One region of the Blautia sp. DFI.6.71 genome, then DNA from elsewhere that is predicted to be linked to it. Evidence: riboswitches for the same ligand, from Rfam matches in the RefSeq annotation. Region 1 holds a riboswitch; the other holds the start of a gene.
What was found. A riboswitch is a leader RNA that binds a small molecule or an ion and turns the genes downstream of it on or off. The one in region 1 is predicted to bind ZMP and ZTP.

Region 1 (15,715 bases):
ATCCATTCCTGCTCTCTTTAAGGCTTTCTCACTTAAGGAAAATCCCAGAGGCTCGATAAGATGGAGTCTGGTTCCTGTTGCCACACAGGTACGGCCGATATTTCCTGTGTTTGCAGGAATCTCCGGCTCATGAAGTACAATATTTAATTTTGCCATTTTGTTTTTATTCCTCTTGTTATTAATCGTCTGTCTTTTCTTAGAAAATTGTCTCTTAAGTTTCCTGCAGTTACTCTTTGAGAAGTTGCTGCAGTTCATCCTCTGCCGGACGTTCCAGATATCGGGCACTGCCGCCACTGTAGAGAAGCCGGTCATTGCCACTGTTTGTCTGACCGATGACCTCTGCCATAAATCCCTCATTGCGAAGTCTCTGTACCAGTGCTTCACCTCCGCGGATTCCAATCAATACTGCTCCATCTGCCTGAAGCTTATATGGATTCAGATCAAAAATCTCGCACACTTCTATGGTCTCCTGACGAATCGGTACCTTACGGAAGTCTGCTTCCAGTCCTACTTCTGAAGCTTCTGCCATCTTCCAGAGCGCACTTAAAAAACCGCCCTCGCCCATAGCATATAATGCGCTGGCATCTGCCTCCTGCGCAATTTTCCAGACAATACTGCCGGCTCCATAAGCATCCCAAAGTGAAACGCAATTCTGAATAAAACCGGCAGAGAATCTCTCTGCCAGTTTGTCCTTTTTATTTTTTGCTATTACAGAGGTTCCTTTCAAAGCCACCGGGCATGCCACTACCAGTTCATCTCCCGGTTTCAGGCATCCGGTTATTTCTGCCCTCAGAGCCTCCATTGCCGCCTGTCCCAGTCTCATTCTTTTCCTCCGAAAATTTATTATACGATCAGAGACAGAACTGTCGGCACTACCATTGCCAGTACCAGAATGATTGCAATAATTGCTGTAATCACTTTACGGTTCTTTGGATTAAACATTCCCATTTCTCTTCACCTCTTTAATCTCTGTTCAGGTTCTCAAACACATCTTTCGTCACATCTGTCACATGAGCGTTGTTAGTCAGCGGATCACGGTCTGCATAGTTAAACAGCAGCACTGTTCCATCTGCAAATACTTCCACATGTGCATTCTTTGCCACTTTTTCCCGTTTTCTGAAGTCCCATACCTGTCTCTCAAAAGGCTTCTGATCTCTGGCAAAGCCAGGACGGCTTTTCAGGTTTTCTCTCAGATAGAGATCATATACCATCTGGTCTTTTACCTGATCCATGGAAATCTCCGGCACATCCTCCAGAAATTCCAGCAGGATCTCATATCTTCGCATTCTTGTATGAGAAACATCACCATAGCCCTTTTCCATGTAAAAGCTACCCAGTCTCTCATAAATCGAGAAAGCATCCTGGAAAAATTTTTCCAGATATTCAAGTGTATTCTGGAATTGTCCACTATTATAATACACTTCCACCATATTTTCCACAGTTTTCAGCTTCAAAACATGGTCATAATCCAGCCACTTCGTGGAAAGTACCTCATAAGGCTCCTGTGTTTTGTATACAATACCATATTCCCTGCACATCTCCATCATATGGGAACCCTTTAACACCTTCAAAAAGCCCAGCTGAAGCTGCTGTGGTTTCAGTGCATAAACATCATTAAAGGAATGCCGGAAGCTGTCGTAATCTTCATAGGGAAGTCCTGCAATCAGGTCCAGATGCTGATGGATATTTCCAAAGCTATGGATTCTGTCAACAATTCCTTTCAATTTTTCAAAATCCATAGTTCTGTGAATTGCCTTAATCGTGTCCGAATTTGTTGACTGTACTCCGATCTCCAGCTGAATCAGACCCGGGCGCATGGTGGACATTTCCTGCAGTTCCTCTTCTCTTAACAGATCTGCTGAAATCTCAAAATGGAAGTTTGTCACACCATTATCGTGTTCATTAATATACTTCCAGATTGCCATTGCATGGTCATGTTTACAGTTAAAGGTACGGTCTACAAACTTTACCTGCGGAACCTTATTGTCTATAAAAAACTGCAGCTCTTTCTTTACTGTCTCTGTATCTCTGAAACGCAGTTTCTTATCAATGGAAGAAAGACAGTAACTGCAGGAGAAAGGACATCCTCTGCTGCTTTCATAATAAATGATCCTGTTCTTAAACTCAGACAGATCTTTGTAAATGAACGGAATACTGCTTAAGTCCATGATCTGGCGCCATCCATTATGTATGATCTGATCTCCGTCTCTGTAACAGATTCCTGTCATATTTTTCAGATCCTGCGGATTTTTTTCCACATAATATCCGGCAAGTTCTTTAAATGTTTCTTCACCTTCCCCGACCATAACACCTTTAAATTCTGAGTTTTCTGTCAGGAATTTCTCCGCATCATAAGAAACTTCCGGACCGCCGGCCCAGAAGTCGGCGCCCGGAAGAATCTTTATCAGATCTGCCATCAGTTCTTTTACAAAAGAAAGGTTCCAGATATAACAGGACACGCATACCACATCAGGATGCTCCAGGTAAATATCACGCATGATATCATCTTTCTGCTGGTTGATGGTATATTCCTTTAATACAATATGATCTGCGTAATCAGATGCATATGCCTGCAGATCATAAACAGCAAGATTAGAATGAATATATTTTGCATTGCATGCCACTAATAAAATCTTCATAAATCTTTAGCCTTCCAGTGCACTCTTCAGCTCTTCTTTGGAAGTAAGACCTACGAAGCGTTTCACTTCCGCACCGTCTTTAAACAGGATCAGTGTCGGAATGCTGACTACACGAAACTGCTGCGCAAGTGCCATATTCTGATCTACGTCTACTTTTCCTACTGCGTATCCCTCTTCTGCCAGTTCTTCTACAACCGGACCCTGACGCATACATGGTCCACACCATGTTGCCCAGAAATCTATAAGAACCGGTTTCTCAGATTTTAATACTTCTGTTTCAAAATTTGCTGTTGTAATCTCTTTTGCCATGATTTATATCTCCTTTGCTTATTCTTTATAAAAATTTGCAATGTAAGTTCTCTGGTTTTATAATATCAACACTATAACCCTGTTAAATTTTCAGTTTTTATTTTAGATTTTTTATTTTAAAGATCTTACATACTTCCCTGCATTAATACCTGCCTGTGCTCCCTCATACACAGCTTTCGCCACCTGAAGAAGCCCGCCTGTACAGTCACCTGCCGCATAGAGTCCCGGGATGGTTGTTTCCATATTTTCGTTAACTTTAATGTTGCCTTTTTCCGTAAGTTCAGCTCCCATCTGGCGGGCAATCTCAGTACTGCCTGCAGTTCCCATTGCAATAAATACACCCTCTGCAGGACAGAAATCATTTGCCTGCTGACCTGCTTCTGCCTTTATTTCCTCTGCCTGCACATCGGGTTCAAGACGGATTCCGGATACCAGATCATCGCCCTCTACAGACTGGATCTTCATTGTGTTTACACTGATATTTTCTTCAGGTGTAAATTCCGGTTCTTCACCGTTTGTATAAATGGTTACTGTAGAAGCAGTATTAGACAATTCCTTTGCTTCATGCATGGCGAAATCACCGTTTCCAAGAACTGCTACATCCTTGCCTCTGTAAAAGAAAGCATCGCAGATTGCACAGTAGCTGACACCTTTTCCCTCAAATTCTTTAACACCCGGGATCTTCGGTGCAGCGCGCTTACTTCCTGTTGCAAGAATCAGACTCTGAGTCTCGAATTCACCTTCTGTAGTTTTTACCACAAAAGTATCAAACCCGCCGACTCCCAGAACCTGTGCATCCAATATTCGTACGCCCAGTGCTTTCGCCTGAGCGATTCCTGTATCATATAATTCCTGACCGGACAGCGGATGTTCCAGTCCGTAATAGTTTTCTATTTTCTCTGCTTTTTCCAAAGCACCGATCCCATTATTGATCACCAGGGGATCCAGATTTCCACGAACTGCATAAAGCGCAGCGGAAATTCCTGCAGGTCCGGCACCTATGATTATCACTTTTTCCAAATTCTGTCACCTGCTCTCTGTGATTGTTCTCAATACACTGTGATAGATACTGAATACAGCAATTAATTACTACGATCTATTCCAATAAATCATCAACTGTCATTAACCTGTTCTGCTTTTTCAGTATAATCATCAGCTATTGTTACTATACTACGTTTTCTAAAAAAAATCCATGATTTTATTTGGATAATTTTGGTATAATTTGGTCAAAGTTCCCACCCACTGCTTATTGCTTTTTGCAACCTCCGCAGGGGACTTACTTAATTCGGTTAAATAAATTTCGCGCTTCAGCGACATAATAAATAAAAGCGAAGTGCTGTTCACTCATGAACCATGCATTTCGCTTTTATACATTATTTTGTATGATTTATTTATCCAACCAGAGGATATTTGTCTGTAAGTTCTTTGACGATTGCCTTTGCCTTTTCCTGGCTGCCTTCTTCTTTTAAGGTCATAGCAATTGCTTCTGCAATCTTGTCCATATCTTCCGGTTTCATGCCTCGTGAAGTAACTGCTGCTGTTCCGAGACGTACACCGCTTGTAACAAATGGAGACTGGGGATCATTTGGAATTGCATTCTTATTGCAGGTAATGTTTACGTCATCAAGAAGATTCTCCATTTGCTTGCCTGTAACGCCCAGACTTCTGAGGTCTACAAGCATCAGATGATTGTCTGTACCACCGGAAACGATATCAATTCCTCGTTTCTGAAGCCCTTTGCAAAGTGCCTGCGCATTCTCAACGATCATCTTTGCATAATCCTTAAATTCCGGCTGAAGCGCTTCTTTGAAACATACTGCCTTGGCAGCGATCACGTGCATCAGAGGACCACCCTGGATTCCCGGAAATACTGCTTTATTAAAGTTAAATTTCTTTGCATTCTCTGCGCTGCTTAAGATCAGGCCGCCTCTTGGTCCACGCAGAGTTTTGTGTGTGGTTGTAGTCACAACGTCTGCATAAGGAATCGGGCTTGGATGCTGTCCACCTGCTACCAGACCGGCGATATGCGCCATATCCACCATCAGATAAGCCCCAACTTCATCTGCAATCTCACGGAATTTCTTAAAATCAATAACTCTGGCATAGGCACTTGCACCTGCTACGATCAGCTTTGGTTTATTCTCAATTGCAATTCTTCTGACTTCTTCATAATCGATCACGCCGTCATCATTTACTCCATAATATACCGGCTTGAAGTAGGTTCCGGACATATTTGCAGCACTTCCATGTGTCAGATGTCCGCCGTGATCCAGATTCATACCCATTACAGTATCTCCCGGCTGCAGCATTGCAAAAAAGACTGCCATGTTTGCCTGTGCTCCGGAGTGCGGCTGTACATTTGCATATTCACATCCGAATAATTCTTTCGCACGTTCGATTGCAAGAGCTTCCACCTCATCCACGCAGGAACATCCGCCGTAAAATCTCTTCCCCGGATATCCTTCCGCATATTTATTAGTAAGAGGGCTTCCCATTGCTGCCATAACTGCTTTACTTACCCAGTTCTCTGAAGCGATCAGCTCAATATGGGAATTCTGGCGTGCAAGCTCCGCCTCGATCAGATCTGCGATATCCTTGTCTGTCTTTGCTACGTCGTCGATTGAATACATCTTCGTGCTCCTCCTTTGTTATACGCTCAGTAATTATTCCGATTATAACCAATTCTATCCATCATGTCAATCACCAAAAGACATTTGTCCGCGCATCAAAAATATTTTATAGAATAGATCAGCATACTTATCCGCAGTCATTTGGGGCAATAGAAAATTTTTCATAATTTTATTTTTTCGCAAAAATCGTAAAAATTGCTTGCATTCAAACAATCAATATGCTATTATAGGGCCTGTGATACACAACAGTTCACAGACCAAATGCCCAGATAGCTCAGTTGGTAGAGCAGAGGACTGAAAATCCTCGTGTCGCTGGTTCGATTCCGGCTCTGGGCATTTTTTATTTTTTATTATCTTTTTTCTTTTTTGCTCATGGCTGGTTAGAAAAAGCCTGAGCATTTTTTATTGTCTTTTTTATTGTCTTATCCTGTTTTTGGCGGTATAATTTTCTTACTGCTATTATGAAATATTGTATCAATATATCATATTAATACAATATTTTACCAGAGTATGTTTGAAAAATCATTCCTGCAAAGTAAGATGTACATCTTGCAGAAAACCTTTTCCAAACACACTCCGGGAGCAACTTACGCATAAAGAAAGGAATAAAACTCATGAGTGACTTAAAATTAGAGACTAAATGCCTCCATTCCGGTTACACTCCATCAAAGGGTGAACCTTGTGCACTCCCAATCTGTCAGAGTACAACATATAAATACGATACTACTGATGAGATGGGACAGCTTTTTGATCTGAAAGCAGAGGGTTATTTTTATACCCGTCTGCAGAACCCGACAAATGATGCTGTAGCAGCAAAAATTGCAGATTTAGAGGGCGGTGTTGCCGCAATTCTTACTTCTTCCGGACAGGCAGCCAACTTTTATGCGGTATTCAATATCTGCGAAGCTGGTGACCATGTTGTAGCAGCATCCACAATTTACGGAGGAACCTTTAATCTCCTGGCTGTTACCTTCAAGAAACTGGGGATTGACTGCACCTTCGTTGACACAGATGCAAGCCCTGAAGAAATCGCTGCTGCATTCCGTCCGAATACAAAGGTACTCTTCGCCGAAACCATCGCAAACCCGGCTCTGGTAATTCTGGATATTGAAAAATTCGCAAAGGTTGCTCACGAACATGAAGTTCCGCTTATTGTAGACAACACCTTCGCTACACCTGTAAACTGCCGTCCTTTTGAATGGGGAGCTGATATCGTTACCCATTCCACAACCAAATATATGGACGGACATGCTGTGCAGGTTGGCGGAGCTATCGTTGACAGCGGCAACTTTGACTGGGATGCCTGTGGACATAAATATCATGGTCTGACTGAACCGGACGAATCTTATCACGGTGTTATTTATACTAAACAGTTTGGAAAGAAGGCTTATATTACAAAGGCAACCTCTCAGCTGATGCGTGACCTTGGCTCCATCCCGTCTCCTACAAACTGTTTCCTGTTAAACCTTGGACTGGAAACTCTTCCTCTGCGTGTAGAACGCCACTGCTATAATGCACAAAGAATTGCAGAATTTCTGAATGCCCATGAGAAAGTATCTCACGTAAACTATGCCGGACTTCCTGATGACAAATACTATGCACTTGCTCAGAAATACATGAACGAAGGCAGAACCTGCGGTGTTATCTCCTTTGAACTGACAGGTGGTCGAGAAGCTGCAGTCCGCTTTATGGACAGCTTAAAGCTTGCCACCATCGCAACGCACGTAGCAGCATCCAAAACCATGATCCTGCATCCTGCAAGCCATACTCACCGCCAGATGAACGATGAACAGCTTGCAGAAGCCGGCGTATCACCGGGAATGATCCGTCTCTCCGTTGGTATTGAAAATGTTGAAGACATCATTGCTGACATCGAACAGGCATTAAAAAACGCATAAAAGATAATTTCAAAAAATCCGAAAGAACTTCTGAAATGATCACAGCTATAACAGATCATTTCCAGATTCTTCCGGATTTTTATTTTCAGGTCAAACGGATATTCGCAATCCGCTTTGCTACTTGATTCGGTTAAATTCTTTCTTATTTTCTACTTTAACAAATAAACATCTGTATAATATACCCCTTTGTCCTCCCCTTCCTGATGGGTAGCAACATAAATATCGATACAATTATGTTTAATCGCACCACCGCAATCCTCTGCAACATAAACCTGTCCATTGATCACAACCTTAGATCCATATGGAATCTGTGTAGGATCCACCGCAATCGTACGGTTTGTCGTAGCAGTCACCCCTGTAGAAGTAATACCATTTGCCCAAGGGCCACAACAAATACTGCAGGAACAATAATGAGTAATCTTAAAAGTTCCCAGCGGAATCAGTGACGCATCTGAAGACACAGCTACCGGAGTCCCCACCTGCACTCCATCTACAGCCTCCCCTTTTGAAGCAGTTACGCCATCCACAGCCTCTGCAAAAACACCTTTGCCTTCACTTTTATGAATTGTTCCTGCTTCTTCACCGTCTACTTTAGCGACCTTTGACTCCTCTGTTTTCTCCTCTGCTGCTGTATTCTCCAGAACACTGGTAGGAATATATCCAATGCCTCTTTTTCCATTCTCTTTTTTATAGTAAATCTGACTCCAGATGCCATTTACTGTAGCCAGGCGCTTCACTTCATCCTCCTGAATGACCTCACCTACTACCTGTCCATCCTTCTTTCCCGGATAATCCAGAATATCACTGTCCTTCAGTGCTGTAAAAGTTCCCTTTGCCTGAGCAACCTGATCACTGTCATTGATATGTTTTGTGGGCACATAGCCACTGATCTTTTCCGTACCCTTTTTGCTCTTTTTCTCATAAGTCACTTTACTCCAGCCATTATCACATACGGCCACTCTCTCTACACCGGTACCAAGATACACTCTTACAAGCTTCTTTCCGTTTTTCCCCGGCATAGAGCGTATATAAGTTGCCTTTGCAGAAACAGAAACCTTATCCGACTTGGCAACTGCCGTTACCTTCTCTCCACTTCCATCATCAATCTCAAATGTCTGCGGTATCTTATTATCCTCCTTATAAGCATTAATTGTCCCCTCATAATCCAGAATATCCGCAGAAACTGTTGTTGGTAAAGTAAGCATACTGCAAACTAATAATACTAAAATTTTTTTCTTCATAAACTGAGCCTCAACTCCTTTATCGTCTCTCTCCGTCTGTCCTATCATAGCACACCCCCTCCCAATTTGCAATTTTCCACCCCATCCTTCACGGAATCTTCATAAACTATATTGCTTCTATTATTTCTATATGCTATAGTAAAATTATCAGAATTCTATTCTGCCTTACGAAAGATAAGATAAAATATAAATATTTTTTCGTAAAGGAGTGTGATTTTATGACTGCTGTTAAAGAACGTATTATAGGTGCTGTATCAATTATGAGTGATAAAGATGCTAATATCTTCTGGCATATTATTCAAAAACATTTTAAACTGCCTGATACATTCGCAGATATAGAAAAAGTTGAACCCGATGAAACAGATTTAATAATGTTAAAGGAAATCGAAAACAACCCTGACTGTCACGAATTCATTTCTCAGGAAGAATTAATGAAAGAACTTAATATGTAAGTATTGTTCCCTGAAAAGTGCCAATTTCAGCACTTTTCAGGGAGTCATAATTTTTCAATAAAACCATCATAAAAAATTTCAAAATAAATAAAAAAACATTTGACAAACTCCACTGCATATAGTATCATATATTTTGTCGCTGAGGTAATCACTCAACTGACATCATAAATGCGATAGTGGCGTAGTTGGTAACGCGCGACCTTGCCAAGGTCGAGACCGCGGGTTCGAGCCCCGTCTATCGCTCTTAAAGCATCAGCTAAGGCTGATGCTTTTTTCATCCCCTTCTATTAACTTTCCATAACTATAGCAATTCCATATCTGCGAATAACATCTATAGCCAATATCCTTGATTAACATCCCTGAGTCAAGCGTATATTCGCAATCCGCTTCGCTACGCGGCTCTACACCAGCGCAGGACATTATATGTTTTTGCCCGCATTTGCAGGAGTCTTAGAAAAAGTTAGCGCCAGGAAATCTGCGTTATGTAAAAAAATTTCACTGTCTGAGCCGCATTTGCGGCGAGTTTGAAATTTTTTTACATGTTTTTAGCAGATTTCCTGGCGCTTAGTTTTTCTTAGGCTCCGAAACCGCGGACAAAAACATATAATGTCCTGCGCGTCCCCATACCAGCACCTTAGTGATGGAACAATCTGATACCAGTAAAACTCATCACCATTCCATATTTATTGCAAGTCTCGATCACAGCATCATCACGCACAGATCCACCCGGCTGCGCAATATACTTCACACCACTCTTATGCGCACGCTCAATATTATCACTGAATGGGAAGAATGCATCAGATCCCAGTGTAACATCCGTCATCTGATCCAGCCATGCACGTTTCTCTTCTTTTGTAAATACTTCCGGTTTCTCTGTGAAAGTTTTCTCCCACATACCATCAGCAAGTACATCCATATATTCATCCCCGATATAAACATCAATGGCATTGTCACGTTCCGCACGTGAAATTGTATCTTTAAATGGCAGATTCAGCACTTTCGGGCACTGGCGAAGGAACCAGTTGTCTGCCTTCTGTCCTGCAAGTCTTGTACAATGTACACGTGACTGCTGTCCTGCACCAACACCGATAGCCTGTCCATCTTTTACGAAGCATACAGAGTTGGACTGTGTATATTTCAGGATGATCAGAGAAATCTTCATATCACGTTTTGCTTCCTCTGTAAGCTCTTTATTCTCTGTCACAATATTGGAAAGCATTGCATCATCGATCTCAAGCTCCTGACGGCCCTGCTCAAAAGTTACACCAAATACTTCTTTGTGTTCCAGCGGAGCCGGTACAAAGTTCTCATCGATCTGGATCACATTGTAGTTTCCTTTTTTCTTCTGCTTCAGGATCTCCAGTGCTTCCTCTGTGTATCCAGGTGCAATAACACCGTCAGATACCTCTCTCTTGATCAGAAGTGCTGTATCTTTATCACACACATCAGAAAGAGAAATAAAATCACCAAAAGAGGACATTCTGTCAGCACCGCGAGCTCTTGCATAAGCGCATGCTAATGGTGAAAAATTCTTCCAGTCCATATCATTTACCCAGTAGATCTTTGCCAGAGTCTCTGTAAGAGGAAGTCCTACAGCAGCACCGGCAGGAGATACATGTTTAAAAGATGTAGCTGCAGGAAGTCCTGTTGCTTTCTTCAGATTGGATACCAGCTGCCAGCCATTAAAAGCATCCAGGAAATTGATATATCCCGGTCTTCCGGAAAGGATCTTTACCGGAAGCTCAGATCCGTCTGCCATATAAATTTTTGCAGGTTTCTGATTCGGGTTACAGCCATATTTTAATTCGAATTCTTTCATTATATAAATCCTCCGTATGAACCAAATAAGTATTTTAAAATTAATTCCTGTAAATAATTTCTTACTGCGAAAGCATCGTCTTATGTTCACAATAATCTATGAGCACTATCTGTACTCAGTAAGTGACTATTATTTATTCTTATTAATGATCTTGCTTTCGTACTTACCTGTCTCAATATCAATATATCTTACAAACAGAGATACTTTGTTATCTTCGTTCAGGCTGTTCCAGAGAAGTTCTGCAAACTCATCCATATCATCCGGAATTGCTACCAATTTCGGTTCGCCTTCAAAGCTTGGAAGTGGATTTCCGTCACATTTATAAGTATGGATGAAATGTCCCTCTCCTGCAATGGCATTCTCATATGCAAATGTGTATCTGTTACATGCATCCGGATTTCCGTTGTTGCTCTTGAGAATTGACATTGCATAGTTGAATTTTCCGTTCTCTACGTGCATAACACCGGAGATACGAGGTGTATAGTTCGGACCGTCCGGCTCGAATTCTCTGCTTCTTAAGGACTGCTCAAAAGTAAGCTGATGATCCATTCCCTCATAAATGGTATCTGTCTGATCTCCGTTAGTTACGATTGTTTTGTTTCCCAGTACACGTACAGGTGCATAGATGATCAGACTCGGATCTGTAAGTTTGGACGGATCAAATGCCTGGGTACGGATTCCCTCACCATCCTCTACAAATACTCTGTTTCTGCTGTTCTCGCTTCTGCCCATGATGAAATAAGCTGTCACTGCTTTCTTACCGTCTGCGGAACGTCCAATCACAATTCCTCTGCCAGGATAGGAATTCTCTTTCAGTTCTTTTTCCAGTGATAACATTTCCATAATTTTTCTCCTTTTCGTTAAAAATAAGGTTAAAAAAAGCCTGGGAAACCTATTTATTCATTGAATAATTTCCAGGCTGCCCAGGCGGTCGGCTCATATACTCGCTGCACTCCCTGTAGGTAATCCTACTTCCGCCAGTCATGCAGGCACTGTTGTGAAAAAAAATCACACATTGTTATTATAGTACAATACTTCTTTGTGGATTTCAAGGCAAATTTTTTTGTACTGTGCTGAATTTTCGTTTTACTGAACATCCTGCAAACCATAATCAACATCAATCTGCGCCGCAATATCCGATTTCATCTGTATCCATGCATCCGGATTCTCCACATAATATTTCGGACAGTTTTTTCCGGTAACATCATAATGCCGGATCACATTCTCTGATGTAAGTCCAAACCGCACGCACAACCACGCAGAAAGCTTCACTGCCGAATCATAAGTTGCCTCATTGAATTTCCCCGTCTCATCCGGATGACAGCACTCGATGGACAAAGTATCTACATTACGTGAGTTCGTCGCATAGGACATCTCTGACGTAGGAATACACTGCACCACTTCCCCATCCAGCCCCACTACAAAATGACTGCTCACCTTTGTGTCATGAGTAGTCGCCAGATTCTCGAAGTAGTTCCTGTTTGCAATGGCTGTTGCCCCCGGATTTGCAGTATAATGAATGGCAATATACTGTACACTCTCAATGGGAATCTGCGGTCTGGAATATTCATTCGGCGTCAGCAGTTCCACATCTATGTACGGCGCCCCTTCTTTTTGCCATTGTTCCGGTCCGCCTGAAGAATCCGTATTGTCTGTTCCTGACTGTTCCCCATCAGAAACCATCGTGTCAGAATTATGTAAAAAGTCCCCAATACTCCATCCATTTTCACTGGCCCGATTTATTATGATCCACCCACTCAGAACTATGATCACGAGCAGCATGAGGCTCATAAGAATTCTCTGATTTCTCTGCCTTACTCTGCTGCTCTTTCGTCTTTTCGACCTGCTGTTTTTCTTTTTTACTGCAGTTTTCCCTGTTCTGGTATCTGTTTTTTTCTTTTTGTTTATATGCTTTTGCATTTTTACCTTCTCTTACGGGATTTTACTCCCTGCAAAAAATACCCCGGCCGGCATGCCTGGAAATCTTATTTCTTTCCATCAGCAGCCAGCCGGGGCATATATTACACCTGAAATTTATTATTTGTCATCTACGCTATAGTTCGGAGCTTCTTTTGTGATATGAATATCATGTGGATGAGATTCCTTAAGAGATGCAGCAGAAATCTTGATGAATCTGCCTGTTTCTTTAAGCTTCTCAATAGTTTCTGCTCCACAATATCCCATACCGGAACGAAGACCGCCCATGAGCTGGAATACAGTATCCTCAACATGTCCTTTGTAAGCAACACGTCCTTCTACGCCTTCCGGAACAAGTTTCTTCGCATTCTCCTGGAAGTAACGGTCTTTACTTCCGTTCTCCATAGCTGCGATAGATCCCATACCGCGGTATACTTTATATTTTCTGCCCTGATACAGTTCGAATGTTCCCGGGCTCTCGTCGCATCCTGCAAACATGCTTCCCATCATGCAGACATTCGCACCGGCTGCGATTGCCTTTGTGACATCTCCGGAATACTTGATACCACCGTCTGCAATGATCGGGATTCCATATTCTTTTGCAGCTTCGTAGCAGTCCATAACAGCAGTGATCTGCGGAACACCGATACCTGCAACAACTCGTGTGGTACAGATAGATCCAGGTCCGATACCAACCTTAACTGCATCTACACCGGCCTCGATCAGAGCCTTTGTCGCAGCACCTGTTGCTACGTTACCTGCGATTACCTGCAGTTCCGGATATGCTGCCTTGATCTCGCGTACAGCCTTCAGAATGTTCTCTGAATGTCCATGTGCAGAATCAATTACGATCACGTCTACAGATGCCTTTACAAGTGCATCAACACGTGCAAGTACATTAGCAGTGATTCCTACCGCAGCACCGCAGAGAAGACGTCCCTGCTCATCCTTTGCAGCCAGAGGATATTTGATCTGTTTCTCAATATCTTTAATAGTAATTAAGCCTTTTAAGTTAAAGTCATCATCTACAATGGGTAATTTCTCTTTACGTGATTTTGCCAGAATCTTCTTGGCATCTTCCAGTGTAATTCCCTCTTTGGCTGTAATCAGTCCCTCAGAAGTCATGCACTCTTTGATCTTCTTGCTGAAATCTGTCTCAAACTTCAGATCACGATTGGTAATGATTCCGACCAGTTTTCTGCCCTCTGTGATCGGCACACCGGAGATACGGAACTTTGCCATTAACTCATCTGCGTCCTTAAGTGTATGTTCAGGAGATAAATAGAAAGGATCTGTGATAACACCGTTCTCAGAACGTTTTACCTTGTCTACCTCTTCTGCCTGCGCTTCAATGGACATATTCTTATGAATAATACCAATACCACCCTGTCTCGCCATAGCGATCGCCATGCGATGCTCGGTTACTGTATCCATTCCTGCACTCATCATAGGAATGTTCAGTTTAACCTTCTTTGTTAAGTAAGTTGTGACATCTACCTGATTCGGAATTACCTTTGAATATGCCGGAACTAACAGCACGTCATCAAAAGTAATGCCTTCACCAATGATAGTACCCATTGCATTTCCTCCCTTGCGTATATGAAATTAAATTACTATTGTAATGTAAAAAGGAACCAGCAACTGGTCCTTTTATTTTCAACAAGTGTAACAAAAATCAGATTCTATGTCAATCCAAAAAAACTTTGCTCGGTGCTGAATTTTTCATAGCCTGTGCAAGTGCCTCATCCGGTTCCAGGATGATCTTGCATAAATTTCCGTCCAGTCTTGTGATAACACCAAAGCGTTTATGCTCCGGATTTCCTGATGAAAAGTCCAGTACTTTCATGTTCTGGTTTCCGTTGTAATAGTCCATTCTGTGGGAATCCAGCGGTGCTGCCAGATCTGCTTCTGATAATTTGAAGCTCTTTACTTTCTTTCTTTTTGTCTTTGACATGATCATGTCGATGTCAAAATCGCCATTGATAAACAGATATTCATATTCTACATCTGTTTTCGGGATTACAAAATAGCATGCAATTCCAAGCGCTACGGCAATGATCAGTGCCAGCGGTGTGATGATAAGTCCGGCAAATACTGCCAGCACTGTCAAAACGATCAGACCGTATTTGAGCAGGCTGTCTTTAGCCGTCTTATCTTTCTTTACCAGTAATTCTGAATACAAGTCGCCCATTGTTTCGTCTCCTTTTCATTTGTTCAGCTGTTGAAAGCAGCTTTTTTTGCACAGCATATTTAACAATTATATTTTATTCATCATGCTGTTTTTCTGCATTATATCACAAAACGGAACCATCGTCTATGACGACGGTTCCGTTTCACATATTTCCGCCTGCGCTGTTTTTATCTATAGCAATCCTCGTAAATAATGCATTTAAGACAATTCAGCAGAGTGCGAAAGACAAGGAAGATATCTGCAGGCGTGCTGACGCACGGCAAAGATATCTGACGCAGGATTTCACACTCTGATGGGCTGGATTAAGATGCATTATTTCAGAGAATTGCTATAAGCATACTACGGTATAATTTTATCGTTTATTAAAAATTACATCATTCCCATTCCAGGATTAGCAGCCGGTGCAGGTGTGTCTTCTTTGATAATTGCAACAGCAGATTCTGTTGTCAGTAATGTAGACGCAACGCTTGTAGCATTCTGAAGAGCACTTCTTGTAACCTTTGCAGGATCAAGGATACCTTCGCTTACCATATCTACATATCTTTCGTTCAAAGCATCAAAGCCGATTCCCGGTTCGGATTCTCTTACTTTGTTGATGATTACGGAACCTTCAAGTCCT
Region 2 (15,715 bases), on a different contig from region 1:
TTTCAGGAAAATTCCATAATGAATTTATTGTGGATCCTGTTCAGGGAGGAGCTGGCACATCTTTAAATATGAATGCCAATGAAGTAATTGCAAATCGCGCGATTGAGATACTGGGAGGAAAAAAGGGCGATTATACAATTATAAATCCTAACGATGATGTGAATTGTGGACAGTCTACCAATGACGTTATTCCTACTGCCGGTAAAATGACTTCTCTTCGTTTGTTGCAGAATCTGAAAAAACAGCTTCTTCGCCTCTATGATGCTCTTAATGAAAAAGCTACAGAGTTTGATCACATAATAAAAATGGGGCGTACACAGATGCAGGATGCAGTACCAATTCGTCTGGGACAGGAATTTAAGGCATATTCGGTAGCAATCATGCGTGATATCCACAGAATGGATAAAGCAATGGATGAAATGCGGACTCTTAATATGGGAGGTACTGCTATTGGAACAGGAATTAATGCAGATGAGGGCTATCTGAGAAGAATTGTTCCAAATCTCACTGAAATATCGGGAATGGACTTTATACAGGCTTTTGATCTGATTGATTCCACTCAGAATCTGGATCCATTTGTAGCCGTTTCCGGTGCTGTGAAAGCATGTGCGGTAACTCTTTCCAAAATGTCAAATGATCTCCGTCTGATGTCCTCCGGTCCACGTACTGGTTTTGGGGAGATTAATCTTCCGGCAAAACAGAATGGTTCCTCTATTATGCCAGGTAAAGTTAATCCGGTTATTCCTGAAGTAGTGAATCAGGTTGCTTTTAATATTATTGGTAATGATGTTACCATTACCATGGCTGCAGAGGCTGGTCAGCTGGAATTAAATGCGTTTGAGCCGATTATTTTCTATTGCATGTTCCAGTCTATCGATACTCTTGGCTATGCAGTCCAGACATTGGTGGATAATTGTATTGTAGGAATTACGGCAAATGAAGAAAGATGCCGTTATCTGGTAGAAAACAGTGTAGGTATTATCACTGCAATCAGCCCCCATCTTGGATATCAGAAGGCTGCGGATATTGCAAAAAAGGCAATTAAGACAGGCGAATCTGTAAGAAGTCTGATTCTGAAAGAAAAGCTTATGGACGAGGATGAACTTAATCGCATTCTGGATCCGATCCATATGACGGAACCTGGTATTTCCGGAAAAGATTATCTTATAAAAAAATAAAGAAAAAAACAGGCGGGAAAATCTTCCCGCCTGTAAAATCGTCTGGACACATATCATATATAAATATGATTTTTATATTTTTGAATTATTCGATTGATTTCAACTGGATTAGAACAGACCTGTGATCTTACCTGTCTCGTCTACGTCGATTCTCTCAGCAGCCGGAACTTTAGGAAGACCTGGCATTGTCATGATCTCGCCTGTAAGAGCTACGATGAATCCTGCACCAGCGGAAATCTTCAGGTTACGTACTGTAACTTCGAAGTCAGTAGGAGCACCCAGTTTAGTCTGGTCATCTGTTAAGCTGTACTGTGTCTTAGCTACACAGATCGGGCAGTTGCCAAAGCCAAGAGCTTCTAACTGTTTCGCCTGTTTCTGAGCATTAGCTGTCAGGACAACTCTCTTGCCACCGTAAACTTTCTGAACAATCTGGTTCAGTTTGTCTTCGATAGAACCTTCCAGTTCATATGCATAGGAGAAGTCGTTTGGTTCTTCAACAAGACGGATAACTTCTTCTGCAAGTTTGATTCCGCCTTCGCCGCCTTTTGCCCATACTTCAGAAAGAGCAACGTTAACGCCCAGTTCTTTACATTTTGCTTCTACAAGATCAAGCTCTGCTTTTGTATCTGTAGGGAATGCATTGATAGCAACTACGCATGGCAGTTTGTATACATTCTTGATGTTGGATACATGTTTGAGCAGGTTTGGAAGACCTTTCTCAAGTGCTTCCAGGTTTTCGTTGTTGAGATCAGCTTTTGCAACACCGCCGTTGTATTTCAGAGCACGTACTGTAGCTACGATAACAACTGCACTTGGTTTTAAGCCTGCCATACGGCATTTGATGTCGAGGAATTTCTCAGCACCAAGGTCAGCACCGAAACCAGCCTCTGTGATCGCATAATCAGCAAGTTTCAGAGCCATCTTTGTAGCTGTTACGGAGTTACATCCGTGAGCGATGTTTGCGAATGGTCCGCCGTGTACGATTGCAGGAACGTGTTCCAGAGTCTGTACAAGGTTTGGTTTCAGGGCATCTTTTAACAGAGCTGTCATAGCACCTTCTGCATGAAGGTCACCGGCTGTTACAGGTTTCTGCTCAGAAACTTTACCATATGTATATCCGATGATGATCTTGGATAATCTTTCTTTCAGGTCTTTGATGTCACTTGCAAGACAGAGAACTGCCATGATCTCAGATGCAACGGTGATGTCGTATCCGTCTTCACGAGGCATACCGTTTGTTCTTCCGCCAAGGCCGTCTACTACGTTACGAAGCTGACGGTCGTTCATATCTACGCATCTTTTCCATGTGATCTTACGTGGGTCAATGTTTAATGCGTTGCCCTGGAAAATATGGTTATCGATCATAGCTGCAAGTAAGTTGTTTGCTGCACCAATTGCATGGAAGTCACCTGTGAAGTGAAGGTTGATATCTTCCATAGGAACAACCTGTGCATATCCACCACCTGCTGCACCACCTTTTACTCCGAATACCGGTCCTAAGGATGGCTCACGAAGGGCTACCATAACGTTCTTGCCAAGTTTCTGCATAGCATCTGCAAGACCTACAGTAGTAGTAGTTTTTCCTTCTCCGGCTGGAGTCGGGTTGATAGCTGTCATGAGGATCAGCTTTCCATCGGGTTTATCTGTCTCTCTTAAGAGATTGTAGTCGATCTTTGCTTTGTATTTTCCGTACTGCTCCAGATATTTGTCGTCAATACCTGCTTTCTCTGCGATCTGAGTAATTGGAAGCATCTCGCATTCCTGTGCAATTTCAATGTCTGATTTGAATCCCATAATTGTTTTTCTCCTTTCGTTTCCGCATAACATGAAAAACTTCTGTTGCTGTTCACTCCGCGATCAGCAACAATTATTAATTGAAAGAAGTATTGGCCGGTCTGCCTGGTATTCCTGATTTCTGCCCTGAAAGTTATAAAAAAAGGCCAGTATCTGAATATTTCAAATACTGCCCAGACGGTCGGCTCCCACAAACCTCCGACTCCACGTGGTTTGCACTCCACTCTTTCCGTCAGTACTCGAAGGTTCTTTCAATTGATGAATACAATATATCATTTTGAGAAAAAAATGTCAAGAAAATTTTGTTGAAACGTCAAAAAATGTGAGTAAACTGGATAAAAGTTGTGCAAATTGATAAGAGAAGAGAATCGTAATCCCTGGTCATGAAAGAAAATACGTTTTCTCAAGGAAAGAAATTGTTAAAAAATAAACACAGTTTTCCCTGATAAATGAAGAAAATATAAAAAGCGGGTAAAGCTAGAGCGTGTCTGAAAAATCATTCCCGCAATCTGCACGCCCCCACTTTGCGGGATATTTCACCCGAATTCAGTTGCCGTAGCCCGCTACGGCGCCCTCATCCGGGCAAAATATCCCACAAATTGTGACGCACATCTTGCAGAAAGCCTTTTTCAGACACGCTCTAGTGCAAAATATGGAAAATGGAATTGACAACAGTTCAGAAGATATGTTATTCTCATCTTTAGTATGAAAAGACATTATCGTTTTCATGCAAATATTTGCTCACATTCAGAGACAGTTTCTGAATGTTAAGCCATACGGACAGGCGGGGCAGTTGCCGGGTGGGAGACACCACATTATTGATTGAGTTAGGAGCTCAAATTTTATAAGTTGATTACTTTATAATAATCAGTGCGTAAGCACACATCATCTTGTGAAACGGTCAATAAGAGCATAGCATATATTTGCCAGCGATTGAAGACGACAGCAGTCATGAATATTTCAGAATACGGGAACAGGCACAGGATACAGACGGATTTATACGGGAAATCCGGTCAGTATATAAAGAGACAGAGCCTGAGAAATTCTATAGATCATGAGAGAAGCAGATGGTGAATGAACTTATCTGCTTCTTTTTTTGTGCAGATATAGCAAATATAAAGGATATGGTTGGAGATAAACGCTTTGCGAGGATGTGTCTCACATGCGTTCGACTTGAATATATAGAGAAATAATTGAATCATTGTGCCGGTTTGAGGCAGTATACAATTGCTGAATGATAGAACTGTATTTGCCGGTACATGACGACAGGAAAAGAGGAACATGTCAAATGGATTATGAAAGACAACAGCATGCGCCCATATATGAAGCACTGGAACGTTTCCGAAAGAAGAGAGTCGTTCCCTTTGATGTGCCGGGACATAAAAGAGGAAGAGGAAATCCGGAGCTTGCACAGTTGCTGGGAGAGAAATGTGTGGGGCTGGATGTTAATTCTATGAAGCCGCTGGACAATCTCTGCCACCCGGTTTCGGTGATCAGAGAAGCGGAGGAGCTTGCAGCAGATGCTTTTGGCGCAGCGCATGCATTCCTTATGGTAGGAGGAACCACATCTGCAGTGCAGAGCATGATCCTGTCTGTCTGCAAGGCAGGGGATAAGATCATTCTGCCGCGAAATGTACATAAAAGTGCCATCAATGCCCTGGTACTGTGCGGTGCAATTCCGGTTTATGTAAACCCGGAGGTGAATGCGCAGCTGGGCATTTCCCTTGGCATGGAAGTCAGTCAGGTGGAGAAGGCTATGGATGAGAATCCGGATGCGGTGGCAGTTCTTGTAAATAACCCTACCTATTATGGAATCTGTTCGGATCTGCGGACTATCGTAAAGAAGGCTCATGCAAGAGGAATGAAGGTGCTGGCAGATGAGGCTCATGGAACCCATCTTTATTTCGGCAGAAACCTTCCTGTATCCGGAATGGCGGCAGGTGCTGACATGGCGGCAGTTTCCATGCACAAATCCGGCGGAAGTCTGACACAGAGTTCGCTGCTGCTTTTGAATAAGAGTATGAATGCAGAGAAAGTGCGCCAGATCATCAATCTGACTCAGACCACAAGCGCTTCTTATCTTCTGTTGTCCAGTCTGGATATCTCCAGAAGAAATCTGGCACTCAGGGGAGAGGAATCCTTTGAAAAGGTTGCAGGGATGGCGCAGTATGCCAGAGAGGAGATCAATGAGATCGGCGGTTATTATGCATATGGTATGGATCTGATCAATGGAACCAGTGTTTTTGATTTTGATGTTACAAAACTCTCCATTTATACACTGGGAAATGGGCTGGCAGGTATTGAAGTTTATGATCTTCTCAGAGATGAATATGATATTCAGATTGAGTTTGGAGATATCTGTAATATTCTGGCTTACATTTCCATCGGAGACAGGCTTCAGGATATTGAGAGACTGGTAGGGGCACTGGCTGATATTGAACGTCTGTATAAGAAGGACAGCACAGGTATGCTTTCCGGGGAATATATCGCACCTGCAGTGGTGGCGTCTCCACAGCAGGCATTTTATGCGGAGAAAGAATCTCTGCCCATGGAACAGGCGGCAGGCAGGATCAGCGGTGAATTTGTTATGTGTTATCCTCCGGGAATCCCGATTCTTGCTCCTGGAGAAATGGTGACACAGGAAATTGTAGAATACATTCTTTATGCAAGAGACAAAGGCTGTTCCATGCAGGGAATGGAGGATCCGAAGGTAGAAAATCTTCAGGTCCTGAAAGGGGGTATCTGATCATGGAATTATGGTATTCCGAGTTCCATACAGGAAATGTAAAGCTTTCTGTCCGGATTAACCGACAGTTATTTTCAGGGGAAAGTGAATTTCAGAGAATCGATGTGTTTGAGTCTGAAGAATTTGGAAGATTTGTGGCTCTGGACGGTGAGATCGTATTTTCTGACAAGGATGAATTTATTTATGATGAAATGGTCACGCATGTGCCAATGACAGTACATCCCAATGTAAAAAATGTTCTGATCATCGGCGGCGGTGACGGTGGAGTTGCCAGAGAACTGATCCATTATCCACAGATTGAGAGCATTGATGTGGTGGAATCCGATAAAATGTTTGTGGATGTATGTGCGGAGATGTTTCCGGATATTGCCCAGGGACTGAAGGATGAGAGAGTCAACATTTATTATGAAGACGGCCTTCGGTTCCTGCGGAATAAAAAGGCCAGATATGACCTGATCATCAATGATTCCACAGATCCGCTGGGACATACAGAGGGACTTTTTACAAAGGAATTCTACGGAAGCTGTTATAAGGCTCTCAGAGATGACGGAATCATGGTTTATCAGCATGGAAGTCCTTTTTATGATGAGGATGAGGTGGAATGCAGAAAGATGCACAGAAAGGTTTTCCGGTCATTTCCGGTGAGCAGGGTTTATCAGGCACATATCCCTACCTGTCCCTCGGGATACTGGCTTTTTGGATTTGCATCAAAGAAATATCATCCACTGGAAGATTTCAGGCCGGAGAGGTTTGATAATCTTAATATAGAAACATGGTATTATACAACAAACCTTCACAGAGGAGCATTTATGCTTCCAAAATATGTAGAAGATTTACTGGAAGAGGAGGAAAACAGTTTATGAGCAGATTATTGGTAATCGGATGTGGTGGGGTAGCTTCAGTGGCAATTCGCAAATGCTGTCAGAACAGCGATGTTTTTACAGAGATTATGATCGCAAGCAGGACAAAGGAAAAATGCGATGCACTCAAAGAGAAGATTGAAAGTACAACGAAGACAAAAATTGAGACAGCAAAGGTAGATGCGGATAATGCAGCAGAGGTCGCAGAATTGATCAGAGCCTATAAGCCGGATGCTGTCCTGAATGTGGCACTTCCATATCAGGATCTTACCATCATGGATGCATGTCTGGAAGCCGGTGCGGATTATATTGATACTGCCAATTATGAAGCAGAGGATACAGAAGATCCCACATGGCGTGCAATCTATGAAAAGAGATGTAAAGAAAAAGGCTTTACTGCATATTTCGATTATTCCTGGCAGTGGGCTTATGATGAGAAATTTAAGGAAGCAGGACTGACTGCTCTTCTGGGAACCGGTTTTGATCCGGGTGTTACCAGTGTATTCAGTGCCTATGCCTTGAAGCATTATTTTGATGAAATCCATACCATTGATATTCTGGACTGTAACGGCGGTGATCATGGATATCCTTTTGCCACAAACTTTAACCCGGAGATCAATCTTCGAGAGGTTTCCGCAAATGGTTCCTACTGGGAAGACGGACATTGGGTAGAAACAGAGCCTATGGAATTTAAATCTGTCTACGATTTCCCTGAGGTAGGAAAGAAGGATATGTATCTTCTTCATCATGAAGAGATTGAATCACTGGCAAAAAATATTCCGGGAGTACAGAGGATCCGTTTCTTTATGACATTCGGACAGAGCTATCTGACACATATGAAATGTCTGGAAAATGTAGGAATGCTTTCCACCGCACCTGTGGAATTTAATGGACAGGAGATCGTGCCGATCCAGTTTTTGAAAGCTCTTCTGCCGGATCCTGCATCTCTGGGTCCGAGAACAGTGGGTAAAACAAATATCGGCTGTATTTTCACAGGTGTTAAGGACGGAAAAGAGAAAAGTATTTATATTTATAATGTATGTGATCATCAGGAATGTTATAAAGAGGTGGAATCCCAGGCAATCTCCTATACAACAGGTGTTCCGGCTATGATTGGTTCCATGATGGTAGTGACCGGACAGTGGAAGAAGCCGGGTGTATTTAATGTGGAAGAATTTGATCCGGATCCATATATGGAAGCACTGAACAAATGGGGACTTCCATGGAAAGTCTGCGAAGATCCTGAACTGGTAAAGGTCTGGAAAGCCAATGAAGATTGATCAACTGCAAACTCCCTGCTATGTGATCGATGAGAAGAAGATGCGGGAGAATCTGGAGATTTTGAAAAAAGTCCAGGAGGATACCGGGTGTAAGATCCTTCTGGCGCAGAAAGCGTTTTCCGGCTTTGCTCTGTATCCCATGATCGGAAAATATCTGGCAGGTACCACTGCCAGCGGTCTGTTTGAGGCAAGGCTTGGATATGAAGAGATGGGGAAAGAGAATCATGTTTTTTCCCCTGCTTACCGTACAGAAGATATAGAGGAACTGGATCGTATCTGTGACCATATTATCTTTAATTCCACAGCACAGCTGAAGAAATTTAAAGATGTGTGTACCAGAGCCAGTCTGGGACTCCGTATTAATCCGGAATGCTCCACTCAGGGGGATCATGCAATCTATGATCCCTGTGCGCCGGGTTCCAGGCTGGGGGTTACCAGAGAGAACTTTGACGGGGAATGTCTGAAATGGATCGACGGACTGCATTTCCATACGCTCTGCGAACAGAATGCGGATGACCTGGAGAAAACATTGCAGGCAGTAGAGGAGAAGTTTGGAGAATTTCTGTCTGAGGTTTCCTGGTTGAATATGGGCGGCGGACATCACATTACCAGAGAGGATTATGATGTAAAGCTCCTGGAAAAATGTATTCAGCATATGAAGGAAACCTATGATTTGGATATTTATCTGGAGCCCGGGGAGGCTGTTGCCCTGAATGCCGGATATCTGGTGACAGAGGTTATGGACATTGTGGAAAATGAGATCAGAACGCTGATTTTGGATGCTTCTGCAGCCTGCCATATGCCGGATGTGCTGGAGATGCCCTATCGTCCGCCTCTTAAGGACAGCGGGGAAGCAGGGGAGAAGGCATATACCTACCGCTTATCTTCCTGCACCTGCCTGGCAGGAGATGTAATCGGAGATTATTCCTTTGACAGAGAGATCCGGATCGGGGACAAGCTGTATTTTATGGATATGGCGATTTATTCTATGGTGAAGAATAATACATTTAACGGTATGCCGCTGCCGGATATTGCGGTTATGCATGAGGACGGAGAGTGTGAGGTTATCAGACATTTCGGATACGAAGACTTTAAGAGCCGGCTTTCCTGATATCTGCCGGGCTATCAAAGAAAAGGAGACAGACATGGAAGTTACAGAGAAGAACAGAACAAAATATCGTATGCCCGGAGAATTTGAGCCTCATGAGGGATGTGTGATGATCTGGCCGGAACGTCCCGGTTCCTGGAATTATGGGGCAAGGGAAGCACAGAAAGCATTTGTGAAAGTTGCAGAGGCTATTGGAGAGAGCGAAAAGGTGTATATGCTGGTTTCCAAAGCTCAGATGGAGAATGCAAAGAATCAGCTGGGGAATGTTTCCGGTGTGACTTTGCTGGAATGCGAGACAGATGACGCCTGGGCCAGAGATGTGGGAGCAACCATGGTTCTGGATGAGAAAGGGGCGGTCTGTGGAGTTGACTGGCAGTTTAATGCCTGGGGAGGAGACTTTGATGGACTTTACCGGAACTGGGAGAAGGACGACAGGGTGGCTGCCTTTATCTGCAGGACTCTTGGTTGTCCATGTCTGGATGCCAGACCTTTTGTGCTTGAGGGCGGTTCCATCCATTCTGACGGAGAGGGGACTCTGATCGTTACAGAGGCCTGTCTTCTGAGTCAGGGACGCAATCCTCAGATGAGCAGGGAACAGATAGAGGAACAGTTGAAGTACTGGCTCGGTGTCCACAAGATTATCTGGCTTCCATGTGGAATCTATCAGGATGAAACCAATGAGCATGTGGATAACGTGTGCGCTTTTGTAAGGCCCGGAGAGGTTGTGCTTGCATGGACAGAGGATGAGACAGATCCGCAGTATGCCATGTCTCTGGCTGATCTGAAGGTGCTGGAACAGGAAACAGATGCAAAAGGCAGAAAATTTAAGATTCATAAGCTTCCGATTCCTCAGAAACCGGTCTGCCTTACCCAGGAAGATGTGGATGGCTTTGTGTTTGAAGAGGGAGAAGACGAACGGGAAGCAGGAGAACGGATGGCTGCCAGTTACGTGAATTTCTATATTTCCAATGGAGGGATCATCCTTCCACAATTTGGGGATGAAAATGACAAAAGGGCAGTGGAGATTCTGCAGAAGTGTTTTCCTGAAAGAAGGATTTATCCCATTGATGCCAGAGCCATCATTGTCGGCGGTGGAAATATTCACTGTATTACCCAGCAGATTCCCGGAAAAAATATCTGACCCTGATGCAGAAAACTTTGAGAGTCATGTGTTTGAGGGTTATTACCTGAAAGTTATGAAAAAACTTACTTATGTAAACAGGAGCAGGAGGAACAGACAGGATGAGAAATGTAACAGTGGCAGCAGTTCAGATGAAATGCAGTAAAAGTGTGGAGAAAAATATTGCCCATGCAGAGGAACTGGTGCGTCAGGCAGCAGCAAAGGGAGCTGAGATTGTTCTTCTTCCGGAGCTTTTTGAACGGCCCTATTTCTGCCAGGAGCGCAGATATGAGTATTATGAATATGCGCAGACTGCAGAGGAAAACCCTGCAGTGCGTCATTTCAGCAGGGTAGCGGCAGAGCTGGGGATTGTGATCCCGGTCAGCTTTTATGAAAAAGAGGTCAATAATACCTATAACAGCGTTGCGGTTCTGGATGCAGATGGGAAGAATCTCGGCGTTTACCGGAAAACACATATTCCGGATGACCATTATTATCAGGAAAAATTCTATTTCACACCGGGAGATACCGGCTTTAAGGTTTTTGATACCAGATTTGGAACCATTGGAGTTGGAATCTGCTGGGATCAGTGGTTCCCGGAAACGGCAAGATGTATGGCACTGCAGGGAGCAGAGCTTCTCTTTTATCCCACTGCCATCGGAAGTGAACCCATCCTGGAATGCGACAGCATGGAACACTGGAGAAGATGTATGCAGGGACACGCTGCCTCCAACCTGATCCCTGTGATCGCTGCCAACAGAATCGGTGAGGAAACAGTAGAGCCATGTCCGGAAAACGGAATGCAGAAATCTGCTCTTAATTTTTACGGCTCTTCTTTTATCACAGACAACACAGGTGCTCTCTGTGCAGAACTGCCCAGAGGGGAAGAGGGGGTGCTTGTAAGCACTTTTGACCTGGATGCATTAAAGGCAGATAGACTGAACTGGGGACTTTTCAGAGACCGCAGACCGGAGATGTATGCAAAAATTTCCGGAATGAATTTTGGCTCAGTTACTGAGAACGGAGTGAACAGTAACTGAGTTTATAAGAATTTCATAAAAAGTTTATGATTATATTAGTTGCTACCTGCGGTATATATGGTAAAATAAGAGTACGAACGTTACTGATAACGGAGCGAGCAGTAGAGTTTTGACATGTATTTCTGGCAAAATGGAGTGTAGAAGATGAACAGAAAAGAATTTTTGGAAATCCTGAGAAGCCAGCTTGCCGGTCAGATGCAGGAGGGCAAAGCAGCAGCACATATCAGGTATTATGAAGATTATATACAGTCTCAGGTACGTGGCGGACGTTCAGAGCAGGAAGTACTGCAGGAACTGGGAGACCCGCATCTGATAGCAAAAACTCTGATCGATACAGATGATGGAAGTACACAGGAAGATTACGGAGAGTATTCTTCTTATGGAAGCAGTTATGGCAATGAGACAGAGCTTCCTCATCAGCAGGAGAAAAGATGGAAAAAAGTAATCGATCTTTCTACCTGGCATGGCAGGGCTGTTGTTATTGCAGCGGCGGCTGTTATAATTGTTTTACTGATACTGATAATCGGAGTTGCGATTCCGTTTTTTATTATTCTTGCAATTATTCTTTATTTTCTTTCATGGCTGAAGAAAAGAAATGATCAATGAAAATCTGTGCAGGGTTTCAGAAAAGAAACCCTGCGCAGAATCTTAAAAATCTTAAGTGTAAACGTTCTTGTTTCACGATATTAATTCCCCTTGAATATTTATAATCATACAATCTCAACTTATTTCTATTCTTTAATCCTGCCAGGTGCAGGGAAAAATCCCACATTCATTTTTATATTTTTTGTTCGGAAAGGAGACGGAAAATGAAACACAATTTCAAACTGAAAGAACGCCTTGGAGCTTTGCTGCTTGCAATGCTTTTTATTCTGCAGGCAATTCTGGGGCTTGTGCCTGTCTGCGTAACTCAGGCGGCACCGTTAACTGTAGAAACATGGGACAGTGACAAGGTGGTAGAGTATGGTTATCGCTTTAACATGAAGTTTCAGCCCGGAATTACCACATATGAATCTTTTGGGTGTGATAATCTGGACAGGGAAGCTTTTTCAGACAATGGAAAAAGCGAACGTGACACAGAGTGCGTTCGTGTAGGAGCGGACTATAAAGCCGGAAGCGCAGGGATGCGTTATAACAATGTAGGAAAAGATGGAAATGGAAATATTGTTGATGTCAGACTCATTCTTGTGGGAGTAGAGAATGCAGAACCCCGTTATGATCTGCGCACTGCAGAATCGATTGTTCAGAATAAAGGCGGAGCTACGTTTGCATGGAAAGATAATGAAGCTTATCCAATGGTTGGCTTTTCCAAAAACAGTATCGGTGTATTTATTTATTCTGTAGGATACGCAAAGGTTAAGTTTCAGTTTCTGAAGCATGGAACAGAAGAAACACTGCCGATCAGTGGCCATGGAACCATACGTGATATTGATGCGGGACAGGGAGTCCGTATTCCGTCAGACAGCAGTCTGGATAATGCATATGTTCTGAAAAACAATGATTATCTGACGGTAGATGGAAATTCTGTAAGCTCACCCCTTGGTTCCGTTGAGCCGGATGATCCGAGAGGATGGCTGAATCTTTTTTATAATACAGATAATTTTACGGTAGAATTCTGTCATCAGTTCAGACTGGATAAATGGGATAAAAGTCGTGAAGATGCCATTGCAAAAGCCGGTTCTCAGGAAAGATGGGCAGAGATTACAAGAAATAAATATCTGGATCCATCAGGCAACAGTTATTGTCCGAACTTTAAAGGACAGAAATACTGTAAAGCATATGCATATTTTGATTTTACATCCTATTGTTTCGGCGATGTTGAGATGAAAAAAGCACCTGAGAAACGTGTGGGAGAGGCAAACTGTACATGGGAACAGGCAGCTGCTGCATCAAAAGAAAAACCTTTTGGCATTCGTCAGGGACAGGAATTTCAGTATATGATCCGGGCAGAGGTGACACCCAATAGACTGAAATCCTTTGTGGTACAGGATATACTTGAGGATTGTCTTACTATAGAGGATGCATCAAAAGTCAGTATTGTGAATGATGCAGGGCAGACAGTGACAGACTGGTTTGATGTTGCTGTTGAAGGACAGAAAGTGACCTGCAGGGCCAAAGCAGAGAGCCTTCAGGATGAAGCATTTACAGATAATCAGACTTACACATTTACTTTAAAAGTACGCCAGAGACCGGAATCAGAAATTAACATTTCAAAATACCTTGCAGAGGATGGATACAGTATTCTTGTACCAAACCATGCATCCATGAGTTATGAACGTACAAACGGAAGCGGAGATACAATGGATACGGAAACAGTGTGGGTAAAGGGTGTGATTCCACCGGAACTGGAAGTAAAGAAAAATACTTCTCAGTATGAATGGAAAACGGGAGATATCATAGATTATGAGGTTCTGGTTTCTCAGACAAAACAGGATGTAAAAGCAGTAAATGTTGTTATTACAGACGAGCTTCCATCATGTCTGCAGTTTCTGGAAGGGCAGTATGCTGTAGAGACAAGTCAGGGAGGCGAGAACTGTACGCTTACCGGACAGGGAGAAAATGGATGGAAAGCAGAGTGTCCGTCCCTGAAGTATGGGGAGACGATCACAATCCGTTTTAAATGTCAGGCATCTGCGGATTCCAATGGACAGGAATGGGAAAATATTGTGACTGCAACAGCGGATAATCTGATCAATCCTGAGACAGGAGAACAGGAATCCAGAAAGGATATGGCAGAAGTATGGCCGAACAGTCCACAGCTTGAAATTGATAAAACAGCAGACAAATATGAATGGCAGGCAGGAGAGCAGGTAGCTTACCGGATCGTGGTGAATAATGTAACGGCAGGAACAATTGCAAAAGATGTAACTATTACTGATATTGGTCTGCCGCAGGGACTGGTTCTGGCAGGTGGTGCACAGAGCATGGAAGTACTGGGAGTTCAGCAACAGGTAAACTATCCCGTACCGGATAAGAAAACAGGACAGGCATATGAAGCGAGACCTGTGGATTCTCAGTTGAATGCAGATGAGAACGGATTTTCCTTTTATTGTTCTTATGTGCCATACAGTCAGCCTGTAACGATTATTTTCCATTGTATCGCACAGGAAGAGGCAAATGGACACGAAAGCGTAAATGCAGCAACTGTAAAAGCTGCTAATACAGATGAGAGATCTGATGATGCAGAAGTATATGTAAATTCAGGAGAATTCTGGATTGAGAAATCTGCAGATCATTATGAATGGCAGGTCGGAGAACAGGTACAGTACAATGTGGTGGTGGAGAATAAAAAAGCAGGTACAGTGGCCCGGAACGTAACTGTCTGGGATACCGGTATGCCGGCAGGACTTGCACTTTCATCGGCAGAGGATGTATCGGTAAGCGGAATCCCACAGAATATTACGCAGCTGACAGCAGGGACCAAAGATGTTTTGAACCAGCTCAATCCGGAATTTTATAATGAGACATCAGAGAAACCAGTGAATTATGAATTTCTTCAGGAGGGAAGCGGATGGAGACTGAACATTTCAGATCTTCCGGCAAATACTCCGGTTATGCTTTCTTTCCTTTGCACAGTTACGGAAGCGGCAAATGGAATGGAAAGCATTAATGTTGCCAATGTGCAGGCGCAGAATGCCCCTGTTTCACAGGATGACGCAGAAGTGTATGTAAATACAGCAGTTCTTTCTATTGAGAAAAGTTTTCAGAATCCATATCTGGCAGCCGGGGACGGACGTGCGGAAAATGAATTTCGGGTAGGAGAACAGGTGAATTATCAGGTTACGGTTAATAATCTTCAGAAGGGATCTATCGCAAGAAATCTTGTGATCAGTGATCTTTCCCTTCCTGAAGGGCTGGCTCTGGACGGAGCTGAAGATGCTGTTACTGTAAGCGGTGTTCCGGCTGTTATTCAGAATCCGGTGGCAGGAACTGATGATGCAGGAAATCAGCTGAATCCGGAAAATTATAAAGAAACAGTGGAAAAACCGGTCAGCTGTCAGGTTACACGTCAGGGAACCGGATGGATCGTGACGATTTCAGATCTTCCGTATCAGACACCTGTGACTGTTAATTTCCGCTGTACTGCGCAGGAAAGCGTAAATGGGATGGAGATTGTAAATACAGCACAGGCGTATGCAGATAATGCACAGAAAGTAAAGGACTCCTCAAAAATCTGGGTGAACTCACCTGTTCTTAAAGTAGAGAAGACGACGGACAAACCATTTTACAAATATGGTGATATTATTACATACCGCATTGTCCTGACACAGGAGCAGACCGGATGTGTGGCGCGTAATGTTACTCTGCAGGATGTGATCGATACTCAGGGAGTACGTCTTCTGAAGGATTCGGTGATTCTGATGGATGAGAAAGGAAATGTGGCAGATGCTGATGTACAGATCAATGATGATAATACTTTCCTGATGTCAACAGGCAGGACACTGGTCAGGGACAGCAGATATAGTATCTGCGATAATGATAAAGGCGGTCTTTTTGAGCAGGTAATGTATAATCCTCTGGACTGTCAGGAACAGAAAAGTATGATCGTGGAATATCAGGCAGCGGTGATTGATGCAGCCCTGGCAGGA

Region 2: another riboswitch for ZMP and ZTP. It lies ahead of LJE12_RS14790 (formate--tetrahydrofolate ligase); the one in region 1 lies ahead of LJE12_RS04705 (IMP cyclohydrolase).

The regions. Positions count from the first base shown of each region.
Region 1 covers NZ_JAJDMJ010000006.1:48,052-63,766, reverse strand. The annotation lists gene LJE12_RS04765 (tRNA (cytidine(34)-2'-O)-methyltransferase) at 1-156, opposite strand, end outside; gene LJE12_RS04760 (AIR synthase-related protein) at 227-823, opposite strand; gene LJE12_RS04755 (B12-binding domain-containing radical SAM protein) at 963-2,639, opposite strand; gene trxA (thioredoxin) at 2,646-2,948, opposite strand; gene LJE12_RS04745 (NAD(P)/FAD-dependent oxidoreductase) at 3,060-3,968, opposite strand; gene glyA (serine hydroxymethyltransferase) at 4,340-5,578, opposite strand; tRNA gene LJE12_RS04735 (tRNA-Phe) at 5,842-5,914, shown strand; gene LJE12_RS04730 (O-acetylhomoserine aminocarboxypropyltransferase/cysteine synthase family protein) at 6,193-7,476, shown strand; gene LJE12_RS04725 (3D domain-containing protein) at 7,626-8,765, opposite strand; gene LJE12_RS04720 (hypothetical protein) at 8,936-9,169, shown strand; tRNA gene LJE12_RS04715 (tRNA-Gly) at 9,340-9,412, shown strand; gene LJE12_RS04710 (phosphoribosylaminoimidazolecarboxamide formyltransferase) at 9,804-10,988, opposite strand; gene LJE12_RS04705 (IMP cyclohydrolase) at 11,118-11,831, opposite strand; ZMP/ZTP riboswitch at 11,903-11,983, opposite strand; gene LJE12_RS04700 (peptidoglycan recognition protein family protein) at 12,075-12,779, opposite strand; gene guaB (IMP dehydrogenase) at 13,026-14,483, opposite strand; gene LJE12_RS04690 (DUF6106 family protein) at 14,593-15,096, opposite strand; gene groL (chaperonin GroEL) at 15,466-15,715, opposite strand, start outside.
Region 2 covers NZ_JAJDMJ010000042.1:2,951-18,665, forward strand. The annotation lists gene LJE12_RS14785 (aspartate ammonia-lyase) at 1-1,178, shown strand, start outside; gene LJE12_RS14790 (formate--tetrahydrofolate ligase) at 1,287-2,972, opposite strand; ZMP/ZTP riboswitch at 3,137-3,222, opposite strand; gene LJE12_RS20750 (hypothetical protein) at 3,392-3,472, opposite strand; gene LJE12_RS20755 (DUF6783 domain-containing protein) at 3,519-3,572, opposite strand; gene LJE12_RS20760 (DUF6783 domain-containing protein) at 3,549-3,641, shown strand; gene LJE12_RS20060 (hypothetical protein) at 3,896-4,030, shown strand; gene LJE12_RS14795 (aminotransferase class I/II-fold pyridoxal phosphate-dependent enzyme) at 4,261-5,718, shown strand; gene speE (polyamine aminopropyltransferase) at 5,721-6,581, shown strand; gene LJE12_RS14805 (saccharopine dehydrogenase family protein) at 6,578-7,858, shown strand; gene nspC (carboxynorspermidine decarboxylase) at 7,848-8,969, shown strand; gene aguA (agmatine deiminase) at 9,004-10,107, shown strand; gene aguB (N-carbamoylputrescine amidase) at 10,209-11,126, shown strand; gene LJE12_RS14825 (DUF1700 domain-containing protein) at 11,271-11,732, shown strand; gene LJE12_RS20155 (isopeptide-forming domain-containing fimbrial protein) at 11,936-15,715, shown strand, end outside.